2 regions of the Magnetospirillum sp. XM-1 genome follow, and region 2 is predicted to be linked to the other one. Evidence: predicted binding sites of a transcription regulator. Region 2 holds the regulator's gene; the other holds the start of a gene.

Region 1 (7,064 bases), 2.1 Mb from region 2:
AGTCCTGATCCACCAGCGCCAGCAGCCGCTTCAGGCTTTCGCCGCCCAGGCCCAGGGAGGCCAGCTGGGCGATGGTGTTGGCGAGGTAGTCGCGGCAGGGTCCCGCCTGGCCGTGGCCCTGGCGGATCAGGGCGGCCTGGTCCTGGGGGCGGGCGTCCCCCAGGTATTGCGGGTGGCCGGGCCGGGCGACGAAGGCCCAGACCTCGACCCGGCGCCCGTCGTCGAGGCGGGCGGGCAGGAAGCGGGGCGTGTAGACCCCGGTGGGCATTTCGCGGCGGTAGACCTGTTCCATTACGCCCGGCACCTGGGGCGCGGCGACGCGGAAGGCGCGGCCCCGGCACGACCCGCCCCGGTCCAGACCCATGACCAGGCCGGGGCGTTCGGGCGTGCCGCGCCACTGGTACGACAGGATGCACATGGCGCGGTGGTAGCCCCACAGGGTGGCGGTGCGGGCCTCGTCGTGGTCGAAATCGGGATTCCACATCAGCGAGCCATAGGCGAACACCCACAGGTCGGTGCCTTGCCTCCAGCCCGCCATCGGGTTAGAGGTGGTGTCCGGTTGTGGAGTGCCGCTTCCCATGCCTGTCCGTCTGCGTCTTGCTGGTCTGATCGCCGTCGCCCTGGTCCTGATTGGGGCCGGCGCCTACACTGCCTATTGGTTCCACGTGGCGGGGCAGTTGCGCAAGGGGATCGAGGAGTTCGCCGCGCTACGGCGCGCCGACGGCTGGCGTCTGGACTTCGCGCCGCCCGCCGCCTTCGGCTTTCCCGGCCGCATCGGGCTCGACCTCGGTTCAGTCACGCTGGCCACCCCCGCCGGACTGGAATGGCGCAGCGACCGGGTGCGGCTGATCGTGCCCGGCCTCGACCCGCTGAGTCCCAGCCTGGAGCTGGGCTCCAGCCATCATCTGTCCTTAAGCGACGCCTGGCGGGGCATCGTCACCGCCAGCGGGGCCAGTGTGCGCCTGCGGGTGGACGGCGACGGCGATCTGCACGCCTTCTCCTTCGAGGCGGGGCGGCCCGTGCTGGAACAGCCGGGAATGGCGCCGCTGGCCGCCGAGCGTCTGGCCATATCCTATGAGTGGCTCAACCCGCCCGATCCCGGCCACGAGAAGCCCTCGGCCCGCTTCACCCTGGAAGGGCGGGCCATCGACATGCCCCTGCCGGCCGAGCTGCCGTTTCATCGCCGGCTGGAGACGGTGCAGGTGGAGGGCCGCATCATGGGCACCATCCCCGAGGAGCCGCCGCTCTCCGCCCTGTCCGCCTGGAGCAATGCCGGCGGCAATGTGGAGCTGGACAAGCTGGCGGTGGAATGGGGGGCGTTGAGCATCGAGGGCGACGGCACCTTCGCCTTCGATCCGGCGCTGCAGCCGCTGATCGCCACCACGGCCCGCATCCGCGGCTGGAACGAGATCATCAAGCGCCTGACCGAGGCCAAACTGATGGAGCCGGGCATGGCCTCGGGGGCCGAGATGCTGCTGGCCATCCTGGCCCGGCCCGATCCCCAGGGCCGCCCGACGCTGACCCTGGCGCTGACCCTGCAGGACGGCGTTCTTTCCGCCGGGCAGGTCAAGCTGCTGAGCCTGCCGCCCCTTCCCCTCACTCCCCCCGGTTCCGGAGCCCCGCCATCATGAGCAACCTGCCCGTCGCCCCGTTCCAGCCGCCGCTGCGCATCCTGATGGGGCCCGGCCCCTCGGACGTCCATCCCCGGGTGCTGGCCGCCCAGGCGCGCCCCACCATCGGCCATCTCGACCCCGCCTTCGTCGGCATGATGGACGAGCTGAAGGGCCTGCTGCAGGCGGCGTTCCGCACCGCGAACGAGATGACCTTCGCCGTCTCCGGTCCCGGCTCGGCCGGCATGGAGGCTTGCTTCGTCAATCTGATCGAGCCGGGCGATACCGTGGTGGTCTGTGTCAACGGCGTGTTCGGCGGCCGCATGAAGGAGAATGTGGAGCGCTGCGGTGCCAAGGCCGTATTGGTCGAGGATGCCTGGGGCACTCCCGTCGATGCGGCCAAGGTGGAGGCGGCCTTGAAGGCCAATCCGGGTGCCAAGGCCCTGGCCTTCGTCCATGCCGAGACCTCGACCGGCGTTGAATCCGACGCGGCCTCCCTGTGCGCCCTGGCCCATGCCCATGGGGCGCTGGCCATCGTCGATGCCGTCACCTCGCTGGGCGGCATTCCGGTGCTGGTGGATCAGTGGGGGGCCGACGCCGTCTATTCCGGCAGCCAGAAATGCCTGTCCGCTCCGCCCGGCCTGTCGCCGGTGACCTTTTCGCCCCGCGCCGTCGAGACGCTGAAGGCCCGCAAGACCAAGGTGCAGAGCTGGTTCCTCGATCTCTCCCTGCTCACCGCCTATTGGGGCGGCGGCGCCAAGCGCACCTACCACCACACCGCGCCGGTCAACGCGCTGTACGGCCTGCACGAATCCCTGGTCATGCTGCACGAGGAGGGGCTGGAAGCGTCCTGGGCCCGCCACCGCGCCATGCACCAGGCGCTGAAGGCCGGGCTGGGGGCCATGGGCCTCGGCCTGCTGGTGGCGGAGAAATCCCGCCTGCCCCAGCTCAACGCCATCACCGTTCCCGACTGCGTGGACGAAGCCGCAATCCGTTCCCAACTGCTGGCCCGCTTCGGCCTGGAAATCGGCGCCGGCCTGGGCGCCCTGGCAGGCAAGGTCTGGCGCATCGGCCTGATGGGCCAAAGCGCCACCCCCAGGCACGTCATGGCCTGCCTCACCGCCCTGGAAAGCGTGCTGGGCGACAAGGTCAAGGCCGGGGCCGGTCCGGCGGCGGCGTCCAAGGCGCTGTTCGGGTAGGAGACGGTGTATGGCGGCTGGTAGAAGCGTGTCCCGAATGGCGGAGCCAATGCGGGTTTCATCTGGTCATTCTGGGGCAGGGTCGGGGAGGTGGCCGGAAACGAGAGCATTTCCGTGTTTATCCGTGAGGGGTGCGAAGCACCGCATCCGTGACATCCGTGTCTCATGACTCCACGTCTGTCGGCTCGAATCAAACCGGAGAGCAGTGGGTCAAGCCCCGCTATTCCTCCGGTGTCCGCTCCTTGCCCAGGTCGCGATAGAGTCCCTGGGCCTCTGGCGCCGGGCCGCGCCGTGTGCCCGGGGCCACCACCTCGACGGTGCGGGTATAGGGGCCGGCGGGAAAACTGAGCCGGTCGCCGGGCTTGACCGCGTGGGCGGGCTTGGCGACGGATTGGCCGTTGAGACGCACGCCACCGCTCTCAACCACGTTTGCAGCCAGCGCCCGCGACTTGAAAAAACGGCAGAAAAACAGCCACTTATCCAGGCGCTGGGCGGTGGCGTCCAATTACGTCAACCGCATTTGGAATAGCCGCACGACGTGCAGGTGTCGCAGCCTTCCGAGCGCAGCAAGGCGGGCTGGTTGCACTTGGGGCAGTGGCGCAGGCGGGAATCGCCCAGGTTGACCACCTTCTTTTCCTCGCGGGCCTCGACGGGTTCGCGGGCCGCCTTGGGATCGGGCAGGAAGCCGATGGCGATCATGTGGCGCTCGATCACTTCGCCGATGGCGGCCAGCAGCGAGGGCACGTAGCGCCCGCCCACCCATTGGCCGCCTCTGGGGTCGAACACCGCCTTCAGCTCCTCGACCACGAAGGAAACGTCGCCGCCGCGGCGGAACACCGCCGAGATCATGCGGGTGAGCGCCACCGTCCAGGCGAAGTGCTCCATGTTCTTGGAATTGATGAACACCTCGAAGGGCCGCCGCCGTCCGTCCTGGATCACGTCGTTGACGGTGATGTACATGGCGTGGTCGGAATCGGGCCAGCGCACCTTGAAGGTGGAGCCGGGCAGGGCCTCGGGCCGGTCCAGCGGCTGGGTCAGATGGACCACGCCCCCCGCCTCGTAGGGGTCGGAGTGGCGGACCCGGGTCTTTTCCAGCGGCAGTTCGGGCTCGGCCGGGTTTTCCTCGGGTTTGGCCTCCTTTTTGGGCGCCTCGAGCACCGAGCCGGTGACGTCGTTGGGCCGGTAGGTGGTGCAGCCCTTGCAGCCCAGGTCGTAGGCCTGGGCATAGACGTCCTTGAACGCCTCGAAGGAGATGTCTTCGGGCACGTTGATGGTCTTGGAGATGGAGGAATCGACGTATTTCTGGATGGCCGCCTGCATCACCACGTGGTCGCCGGGCGTCAGGCTCATGGCGTCGACGAAATAGGACGGCAGCGGCGCATTCTCGCCCCGCAAGCGGCGGAACAGGCGGTAGGCGTAGTCGCTGACCTCCTCTTCCTTGCGGGTGCCGTCCTTTTGCAGCACTCCCCTGGTGTAGCTGAAGGCGAAGACCGGCTCGAGCCCCGACGACACGTTGTCGGCGAACAGCGAGATGGTCCCCGTGGGCGCGATGGAGGTGAGCAGGGCGTTGCGGATGCCGTTCTCGCGGATGGCCGCGATCACGTCGGAATCCAGCGACTGGATGGTCTCGCCCGCCAGATACTTGTCCGCGTCGTACAGCGGGAAGGCGCCCTTCTCCTTGGCCAGTTCGGTGGAGGCGAGATAGGCCGAGCGGCGGATGGCCGCCATCCAGGTCTCGGTCAGCCGGATAGCCTGGGCGCCGCCATAACGCGCCCCGCACAGGATCAGGGCGTCGGCCAGTCCGGTGATGCCGAGCCCGATGCGGCGCTTGGACAGGGCCTCGTGGCGGTGCTGCTCCAGCGGGAAGTTGGACACGTCGATGACGTTGTCCATCATGCGCACCGCGACGCGCACCAGGGAGTCCAGCCGGGCGAGGTCCAGGGCCGCGCCGTCCTCGAACGGCCTGTCCACCAGCCGGGCCAGGTTGAGCGAGCCCAAGAGGCAGACGCCATAGGCGGGCAGCGGCTGCTCGCCGCAGGGATTGGTGGCGTGGATGTCCTCGCAATAGGACAGGTTGTTCAGCCGGTTGATGCGGTCGATGAAGATCACGCCCGGCTCGGCGTAGGAATAGGTGGCGCGCATGATCTTGTTCCACAGCTCGCGCGCCGGCAGGCTCTTGTAGGTGACGCCCTTGAAGGTCAGCTCCCACGAGCTGTCTTCCTTCACCGCCTGCATGAAGGGATCGGTGACCAGCACCGACAGGTTGAACATGCGCAGTCGACCGGCCTCGCGCTTGGCGTCGATGAAGGCCTCGATGTCGGGGTGGTCGCAGCGCATGGTGGCCATCATGGCCCCGCGGCGCGAGCCGGCGCTCATGATGGTGCGGCACATGGCGTCCCACACGTCCATGAAGGACAGCGGCCCCGAGGCGTCGGCCCCCACGCCCTTGACCGGGGCGCCCTTGGGACGCAGCGTCGAGAAGTCGTAGCCGATGCCGCCGCCCTGCTGCATGGTCAGCGCGGCTTCCTTCAGGTGCTCGAAGATGCCGGCCATGTCGTCGGGGATGTCGCCCATGACGAAGCAGTTGAACAGCGTCACCCGGCGGTCGGTACCGGCGCCCGAGATGATGCGCCCGGCGGGCAGGACCTTGAAGTCCTCCATGGCCTCGAAGAAGCGCTGCTCCCACAGGGCGGAATCGGTCTCGGCGGCGGCCAGCGAGCGCGCCACCCGGCGCCAGGTGTCCTCGATGGCGCCGTCCAGCGCCGTGCCGTCGGCGGATTTCAAGCGATACTTCATGTCCCAGATCTGCTGGGAAATGGGGGCTACCTGCGTCATCGACCCGCTCTCTCTGCCTAATCGCCCCTCTTCGAGCAGGGCGTTTCCGCCCAAGTCTAGGACTCGCGGGGGTGGAGAATCAATGGATGTGTTCTTTTTTTGTTTCAACAGGGTTATGTGGGAGCAGCGCCTTGATGTTCAAGGGCGATTCGACTTATCCCCGGAATTCCAGGGGTCGGACTGGGGATGGATTCGATCCCCAGCCCGATCCACAGGCTTATCCACAGCGGGCGGGACTTGCCCACCCGCCGGGCATAGGCGGCTACAAGCCGGGCTGACGCTCGCGGGCCTCGGCCACCAGCCGGTCCGTTGCGGTTTCGATACGGTTCTCCAGCTCGGCCATGAAGGCCTTGCGGTCCATGCCGGGCGCGATGGGGGGAAGGGCTTCCAGCGTCAGGGTGCCGGGCTTCTTGGCGAAACCGCGCCGACGCCAGAAAAGCCCTGAATTCAAGGCGATAGGCACGACCGGCACCTTCAGCGCGCCGTACAGCATGGCGACGCCCGTATGGTAGGGCAGCTTGGCGCCCGGGGCGGCGCGGGTGCCTTCGGGGAAGATGATCACCGGGCGGCCCAGGGCGGCGGCCTCCTCGGCGCCCTTGACCATGGCCTTCAGCGCCTTGGTGCCCGCCGAGCGGTCGATGGCGATCACCCCCGTCTTGCCCAGGTACCAGCCGAAGAAAGGTATCCACAACAGCTCGCGCTTGAGGATGTAGGCGGGATCGCCCAGCAGCAGATGGAAGACGAAGGTCTCGAAGGCCGACTGGTGCTTGGAGGCGACGATGAAGGGACCCGAAGGCAGGTTCTCGGCCCTGCGCAATTCCCAGGACAATCCGGCCAGGACGCGCAGCGCGCCGAGCATGCCGTTCAGCCACAGCTTCACCGCCGGCAGCATGGCCTTGCGCGGCAGGACCAGTAGCGGCAGGTAGAGGATGGACAGGACCAGGGTCCAGACCCAGGTGAAGACGATGAACAGGGCGGAGCGAACAAGCGTCACGGCTTCCTCTCGGATTTCTTGGGAATGAACAGCGGCCGGACCAGTGCCGCCAGGTACTTGGTGTATTCCACCGCCAGCAGATGGGCGGTGCCGGGCCAGCGCCACCACTGGTTCCGCTTGAAGGCGTCGGGAAAGACCGGATGGGCGATGATGGCGGCTTCGGGCATGGCGCGGCGGAATTCCAGCAGGGCACGGCGCATGTGATAGGCCGCCGTCACCAGCCTGAGCGAGACGAAGCCCTCGCCCTGCATCCAGGCGGCGGTTTCGGCTGCGTTGCCCACCGTGTCGTCGGCGGCGTGGCCCAGCGCGATGCAGCAATGGGCCTGGGCCGGCGCCACATGCGCCTTGCGCAGCAGCTCGGGCAGGTCGACGCCCCGATGCACGCCCGAGACGAGCAGCTTGCGGCCCATGCCGGATGCGAGCAAT
Region 2 (7,064 bases):
GCCCTTCGTGGCCTATGAGATGGCCGCCGGCGGCAGCAATATCGACGCCATTCAGAAGAACGTGAAGGCGTTCTCCGCCAAGCAGGGCGGCGGGGCCAAGGCCGAGCCGGCCAAGCCCGCCGGAAAGGACGAGGAGAAGAAGCTGGTCATCGAGCGCCTCGCCATCACCGGCGGCCAGGTCAAGCTGGCGGCGGGCGGCATTCCCGGCGCCGACGGCACCGCCAAGCTGGCCGACATCGTGCTGACCAACATCGGCAAGGACGGCGGCGGCGCCTCCTCGGCCCAGGTGGCACAGAAGGTGATGGATTCCCTGGTCAGCGGTGCGCTGAAATCGGCCTCCAGCTTCGGCAACCTGCTGGGCGGCGTCGGCGACAAGGCCAAGGCCCTGGTGCCCGGCGATGCCGGCGGCGCCATCAAGGGGCTGCTGGGCAAGTAATCCCCACCAGGACGAAGCCCCCCGGATCATGCGGTCCGGGGGGCTTTGCTTTGATGGGGGTGAGGTTGAAACTTTGTGGGCTCTGCCCACGCCCCAAAGGGCCTCGGCCCTTTGATCCTCTTGGATTTCTGACAATAGGGTCCAGGGACCCAGGTCCCTGGCGGGTGCAGGGCAGAGCTCTGCGTTATCCCAGCACCACCTGATCGGCGCCGCGCAGGCGCGACAGGGTGCCCAGGCGGGACCATTCCTCGAAGCGGCGCCGGGCGTCGGCCTCGGCCTGGCGGCGCGAGACGCGGCCCAGATAGGTGACGCGCATCTCGGCGCAGGTCTCGTCGGCGGGGTGGCCGTCGGCGGTGAAGCCGAAGCGAAGCGGACGGAAGCTTCCCATTTCAGTACCTCCGGAGCAGACCGACCAGACGGCCCTGCACCTTCACCCGGTCAGGGGGAAGGATGCGGGTCTCGTAGGCCTGGTTGGCGGGTTCCAGCGCGACGGAATTGCCCTTGCGGCGCAGGCGCTTCAGCGTCACCTCGGTGTCGTCCACCAGGGCGACGACGATGGTTCCGGTCTCGGCGCTGTCGCAGGAGCGGATCACCACGGTGTCGCCGTCGTTGATGCCGGCCTCGATCATGGAATCGCCGTCCACGGTCAGCGCGTAGTGATTGCCGCTGCCCAGCATGGAGGCGGGAATATCGACGCTGTTGGAATGATCGCGCAGCGCCTCGATGGGCGTGCCGGCGGCGATCTTGCCGTAAAGCGGCAGGTTTACGGAATCCGACGGTCCGGCCACCGGCGCGCCGGCCAGTTGCTGCCCGGTGAAGCCGCCCTTGATGACGTTGGGAGCGAAGGCCTTGGCCTGCGGCGGCAGGGCGGTGTCCGCCCGGTTCTCCGGCAGGCGGACCACTTCCAGGGCGCGGGCGCGGTGGGCGAGGCGACGGATGAAGCCCCGTTCCTCCAGCCCCGTGATCAGGCGGTGGATGCCCGACTTGGACTTCAGGTCCAGGGCGTCCTTCATTTCGTCGAACGAGGGGGAAATGCCGGTGGCGCGAAGCCGTTCGTCGATGAACATCAACAATTCGTATTGCTTGCGCGTCAGCATCGCGAAACCTCCCCCAATATGAGTCTGTTCAGGGAACAAAGAACAAACCATCTGGTTTTGTTCTATTCGCGTTCCTGGGGTCGGTCAAGGGGAATCTGTGCGGATGATTCCGTTTTGTTTCCCTCCGCCCCCCTTACAGGGTGGGGGGCAGGGGGATGACCTGGACCATCTCGCCCACCTGGGCGGTGGGGGCGTGGGGAGGGCGCACCAAGAGGCAGGTGGCCCGCGCCAGGCCCGACATCACGGCGCTGTCCTGCTGTTCGAAGGGCAGGGCGATCACCAGGCCGTTGTCGGTGCGTTCCAGGCTGGCGCGCATGAACTCCATGCGCTCGTCGTTGGGGGGCAGGTCACGGCCCAGGATGGCGTTGATGGCCTGGGTGACGGTGGACCGCCCGGTGAGCGCCCGGATGGCCGGTTCCAGGAAGATGATGGCGCAGACCATGGCCGACACCGGATTGCCCGGCAGGCCGAGCACGGGAACGCCCTTCATGTCGCCGAACATCAGCGGCTTGCCTGGCCGCATGGCCACCTTGTAGAAGCCGAGATTCATCCCGGCGTCCTTCAACGCGTCCTGCACCAGATCGTAATCGCCCACCGACGCGCCGCCGGTGGTGACCAGCATGTCGGCGCCGGCCGCCGCCGCGATCATGGAATCGAGGGATTCCCTGGTATCCTTGGCGATGCCGAGATGGATGGCCTCGGCCCCCAGCGCCGCGACCATGGCGGCGAGGCCGGGGCCGTTGGAGCCGACGATCTGGGCGGGGCCCGGCTGGTCGCCGGGCAGGACGATCTCGTCGCCGGTGGACAGGATGGCGATGCGGGGCTTCCTGCGCACCAGCAGGTTGGGAACGTTCATGGCTGCCGCCAGGCCGATGGTGCGGCCGCCCATGATGGTTCCCGCCGGGATCAGCACGTCGCCGGCCTTGAAATCCAGTCCCGCCGGGCGGATATGGCGGCCGGCGGGGGCGGAGGTGAGGATCTCCACCCGGTTTGCGCCCTTGCGGGTGTTCTCCTGCATGACCACCGCGTCGGCGCCCTCGGGCATGGGCGCGCCGGTGAAGATGCGGATGCACTGTCCTTCCCCCACCGTCCCGGCGAAGGCCGACCCGGCGGCCGACAGGCCGATGATTTCGAGGCTGCGCGGGACCTGGGCGATATCGGCGGCGCGGACGGCATAGCCGTCCATGGCCGACACCGCCACCGGCGGATGCGAGACGCGGGCCGCCAGATCCTCGGCCAGGATGCGCCCCGTGGCCTGGGCCAGGGAGATCACCTCGGTGCCCACCGGCTTGATGCCGGTCAGCAGATTTTCGCGCGCCACCTCGACGGAGATCATTCCTTGGCCTCGTAGATGCCGGACTTGCCGCCCGACTTGTGGATCAGACGGATGTTGTCGATGCGCATGGACTTGTCCACCGCCTTGCACATGTCATAGACGGTCAGCGCCGCCACCGAGACGGCGGTCAGCGCCTCCATCTCGACCCCGGTCTGGCCGGTCAGCTTGCAGGTGGCTTCGATATGGACGGCCGAGCCTTCCGGATCAAGGCTGAGCTCGACCGCCACCGAGGACAGGGCCAGGGGATGGCAGAGCGGGATCAGGTCGGGGGTGCGCTTGGCCCCCATGATGCCGGCCAGCTGGGCGACGGAGAGCACGTCGCCCTTCTTCATGCCGCGCCCGGCGATCAGGGCCAGGGTCTCGGGCTTCATCACCACCGAGCCGCGCGCCACCGCCTTGCGGGCGGTTTGCCCCTTGGCCGAAACGTCGACCATGACGGCGTTGCCGTCCGGGTCGAAATGGGTGAGCCCGTCCCCGCTCATCAGGCCGCCGCGCCCGCGCCGGCCAGCAGCACCTTCAGCGCCTGCTCCACGTCGGGGCGGCGCATCAGCGCCTCGCCGATCAGGAAGCGCTTGACCCCCACGGCGGCCATGCGCTTGAGGTCGCCCGGACCGTCCAGGCCGCTTTCCGAGACGACCACCTTGCCCTCGGGGATCAGGGGGACCAGGCGCTCGGTGGTGGCGAGGTCGGTCTTCATGATCTTGAGGTCGCGGTTGTTGATGCCGATCAGCGGCGATTTCAGCTTGAGCGCGCGCTCAAGCTCCGCCTCGTTATGAACCTCGATCAGCACGTCCATGCCGTAGCCCAGCGCGATGTCCTCCATCTGGCTCAGCTCGGCATCGGTCAGCGAGGCGACGATCAGCAAGATGCAGTCGGCGCCCAGCGCCCGGGCCTCGACGATCTGGTAGGGGTCGACCATGAAATCCTTGCGCAGCACCGGGATCTCGCAGGCCGAGCGCGCCGCGCCCAGGTCGGCGTCGGACCCCTGGAAGAACTTCTGGTCGGTCAGTACCGACAGGCAGGCGGCGCCGCCGCGCTGATAGGCCCTGGCCAGCAGTTCCGGCTTGAAGTCGGGACGGATCACGCCTGCCGAGGGCGAGGCCTTCTTGATCTCGGAAATGATGCCCCAGCCCATTTCCTTGACCTTGCGGTCCAGCGACGCGGCGAAACCGCGCGGCGGCGCCTGGTCCTGGGCGCGCTTCAGCAGTTCCTGGATGGGGCGGCGGCTTTTCTGCTCGGCGACCTGGCGGCGCTTTTCGTCGCAGATGCGGTCGAGGACGGTGGGGGTGGCGTTCATGATATCAGGGAGTCCGGTTGGTGATGGCGATCATGCGGTCCAGTACGGCTTCGGCCTCGCCCCGATCGATGGCCTGTTCCGCGGCGCGGGCGCCGTCGTTGAGAGAATCGACCTTGCCGGCCACCACCAGGGCGGCGGCCGAGTTGAGGACGACGATGTCGCGGTAGGCGCCCTGCTCCCCCTTGAGCAGGGCCTTAAGCGCGGCGGCGTTGGCGGCGGCATCGCCGCCCTTCAGATCGGCGGGGGCGGCGCGCTTCAGGCCCACCTCCTCCGGCTTGACGGTGAACAGGCGGACGTCGCCGCCCTTGTACTCGGCCACCTTGGTAGGGCCCGTGGTGGTCATCTCGTCCAGCCCGTCGGTGCCGTGGACCACCCAGGCGTGCTCGGCCCCCAGGCGGCCCAGCACGCGGGCCAGCGGCTCGACCCAGCGTTCGGCGAACACGCCCACCACCTGGCGCGTGGCCCCGGCCGGATTGGCCAGCGGCCCCAGCAGGTTGAAGATGGTCCGGGTGCCCAGCTCGCCGCGCGGGCCGGCCACGTGGCGCATGGCGTTGTGGTGGCGCGGCGCCATCAGGAAGCCGACCTTGTTGTCCCACAGGGTTTCGCGCACCAGGGCGAAATCGGCGTCGATGTTGACGCCCAAGGCGGTCAGCACGTCGGACGCGCCCGATTTGGACGACACCGCCCGGTTGCCGTGCTTGGCCACCGGCACGCCGCAGGCGGCCACCACGAAGGAGGCGGCGGTGGAGATGTTGTAGGTGCCGGCCTCGTCGCCGCCGGTGCCGACGATGTCCACGGCGCCGGCCGGGGCCTCGATCTTCAGTGCCTTGGCCCGCATGATGCGCGCCGCGCCGGTGATCTCCTCGACCGTCTCGCCCCGGACCCGAAGGCCCATCAGCAATCCGCCGATCTGGGCCGGGGTGGCGTCGCCCGACATGATGATCTCGAACACCTCCTCGGCCTGAGCCTCGGACAGGGTGGCGCCGGCGGCGACGCGGCCGAGGATTTCCTTCATCAGGGCGAGGGTGGTGTTCATCAGGCGGCCTGTCCGGTGCGGGTCTTGGTGAAGTCGATGAAGTTGCGCAGCATGGCGTGGCCGTGCTCGGTCTCGATGCTTTCGGGGTGGAACTGGACGCCCCAGATGGGCAGCTGCTTGTGGACGAGGCCCATCACCAGCCCGTCGGCGGTCCAGGCCGAGGCGTGCAGGCAATCGGGGAAGCTTTCCTTGTCCACCACCAGCGAGTGGTAGCGGGTGGCGCGGAATGGGCTGGGCAGGCCCTTGAACACGCCGGTGCCGTCGTGCTCGATGCTGTCGACCTTGCCGTGCATGGGCTTGGGCGCGCGCACCACCTTGCCGCCGAAGGCCTGGCCGATGGCCTGATGGCCCAGGCAGACGCCGAACAGCGGAATCTTGCCGGCGGCGCGCTCGATCAGCTCCAGGCAGATGCCCGCCTTGTCGGGATCGCAGGGGCCGGGCGAGATGACGATGCCCTGGGGCGCCATGGCCAGCACCTGATCGACGGTGACGGCGTCGTTGCGCTTCACCACCACCTCGGCTCCCAACTCGCCGAGATAGTGCCAGAGGTTGTAGGTGAAGCTGTCGTAATTATCGATCAGGAGGAACATCGGCGTCGCGCCTTAAGGAATTCCGAAGGCGGAAGAATGCAGAGGCGGCCTTGGCGCGTCAAGCTTGGCACACGCTGTTTGACGGATTCCACAGGCAGGTTAGCATGGCGGCGAAACCCAGGGACCCCGAGGCCATGCTCGACACCATTCTTTTGCTGGCGGGAGACGCCGAACGCCCGGTCCTGGCCGAGGCGCTGCGCCGCGCCGAGCCGGGCATCCGCGTGGTGGCCGCCGGTACGGTCCGGGACCTGCCCGATACCTTGGAAACGGCGCGGCTGATCGCTTTCGTCTTCCCCGAGATCGTCCCCGCCGGGGTTTTGCAGCGTCTGGGATACGGCGCCTATAATTTCCATCCCGGCCCGCCCGAATATCCCGGCTGGATACCGGCCGCCTTCGCGCTGTACGACGGCGCGGCCCGGTTCGGCGCCACCTTGCATGAAATGACGTCCTGGGTGGATTCCGGGACCATCTGCGACGTGGAGGGGTTTGACGTTCCGGCCGATTGCGCCCTGCAAGGGCTGGAGAGCCTGGCCTATGCCGCCTGCCTGCGCCTGTTCGAGCGCTGGGCCGAGGCGCTGGTCTCGCCGCTGAAGCCGCCCCGCCTGCCGCTGCGATGGGGGGCGCGCAAGTGTACGCGCAGGCTTTTCGCGGAACTGGCCCAGGTGCCGGAGGGTGCCTCGGAGGAGGAAGGGCGGCGACGGGCGAGGGCGTTCGGGAGCGGGCCCCTTGACATATAATTAGTTATCACTAATATAAGTGAAATATGAATTATTCCTGGGTGCTCCCATGCTCCGCTTCGACATCGCTCCGGTCTGCTCCAACGCCTATCGCTTCCAGGCGGCCATGAGCTTTTCCATCGCGGTCCTCTACCTGTTCACGCCGTACCAGTGGGTGGCGTTCCTGCTGGCGTTCGGCGGGGTGCTGCGGGGCTTCGTCTCGCCGCACAAATGCCTGTCCTATCGCCTGTTCGCGGCGATCACCGACCGGCTGGGCTGGAAGCATCCGGTCAATGCCGGCTCCAAGATGTTCGCCGACAAGATCGCCGCCGTCGCCGGTACCGTCATGGCGGTGTCGTGGCTGATGGGCTCCGAGGTCGGCGCCATTCCGGCCACCGCCATCCTGATCTTCGCCTTCGTCGATCTGGCCACCGGCTTCTGCGCCGCCTGCTGGGCCTACGGCCTGTGGCACAAGCTGCGGGAGGCCTGATCCTCGGGCGCTTGACGTCAAAGCCCGGCGAGCCCGTCTCGCCGGGCTTTGTCTTTACAGCAGCCC

The links. Region 2 encodes LexA, which represses DNA repair genes until DNA is damaged. Its sites were predicted from a motif close to ATGTTCTANTTTGGTTC; they were not measured.
Region 1: a site for LexA is predicted at 5,733-5,749, ahead of XM1_RS03345 (adenosylcobalamin-dependent ribonucleoside-diphosphate reductase). Genes of this name have one in related genera too.

What each region holds. Positions count from the first base shown of each region.
Region 1 is NZ_LN997848.1:689,331-696,394, reverse strand. Features, by position in the region: gene XM1_RS03365 (gamma-glutamylcyclotransferase) at 1-538, opposite strand, end outside; gene XM1_RS03360 (DUF2125 domain-containing protein) at 579-1,631, shown strand; gene XM1_RS03355 (alanine--glyoxylate aminotransferase family protein) at 1,628-2,809, shown strand; gene XM1_RS03350 (RNA-binding S4 domain-containing protein) at 3,030-3,314, opposite strand; gene XM1_RS03345 (adenosylcobalamin-dependent ribonucleoside-diphosphate reductase) at 3,320-5,644, opposite strand; gene XM1_RS03340 (1-acyl-sn-glycerol-3-phosphate acyltransferase) at 5,907-6,638, opposite strand; gene XM1_RS03335 (YdcF family protein) at 6,635-7,064, opposite strand, start outside.
Region 2 is NZ_LN997848.1:2,801,930-2,808,993, forward strand. Features, by position in the region: gene XM1_RS12960 (hypothetical protein) at 1-436, shown strand, start outside; gene XM1_RS12965 (hypothetical protein) at 621-824, opposite strand; gene lexA (transcriptional repressor LexA) at 826-1,533, opposite strand; gene glp (gephyrin-like molybdotransferase Glp) at 1,667-2,869, opposite strand; gene moaC (cyclic pyranopterin monophosphate synthase MoaC) at 2,866-3,351, opposite strand; gene trpC (indole-3-glycerol phosphate synthase TrpC) at 3,351-4,166, opposite strand; gene trpD (anthranilate phosphoribosyltransferase) at 4,171-5,202, opposite strand; gene XM1_RS12995 (aminodeoxychorismate/anthranilate synthase component II) at 5,202-5,792, opposite strand; gene XM1_RS13000 (hypothetical protein) at 5,897-6,529, shown strand; gene XM1_RS13005 (DUF4395 family protein) at 6,579-6,998, shown strand; partial or broken gene XM1_RS23405 (JAB domain-containing protein) at 7,053-7,064, opposite strand, start outside.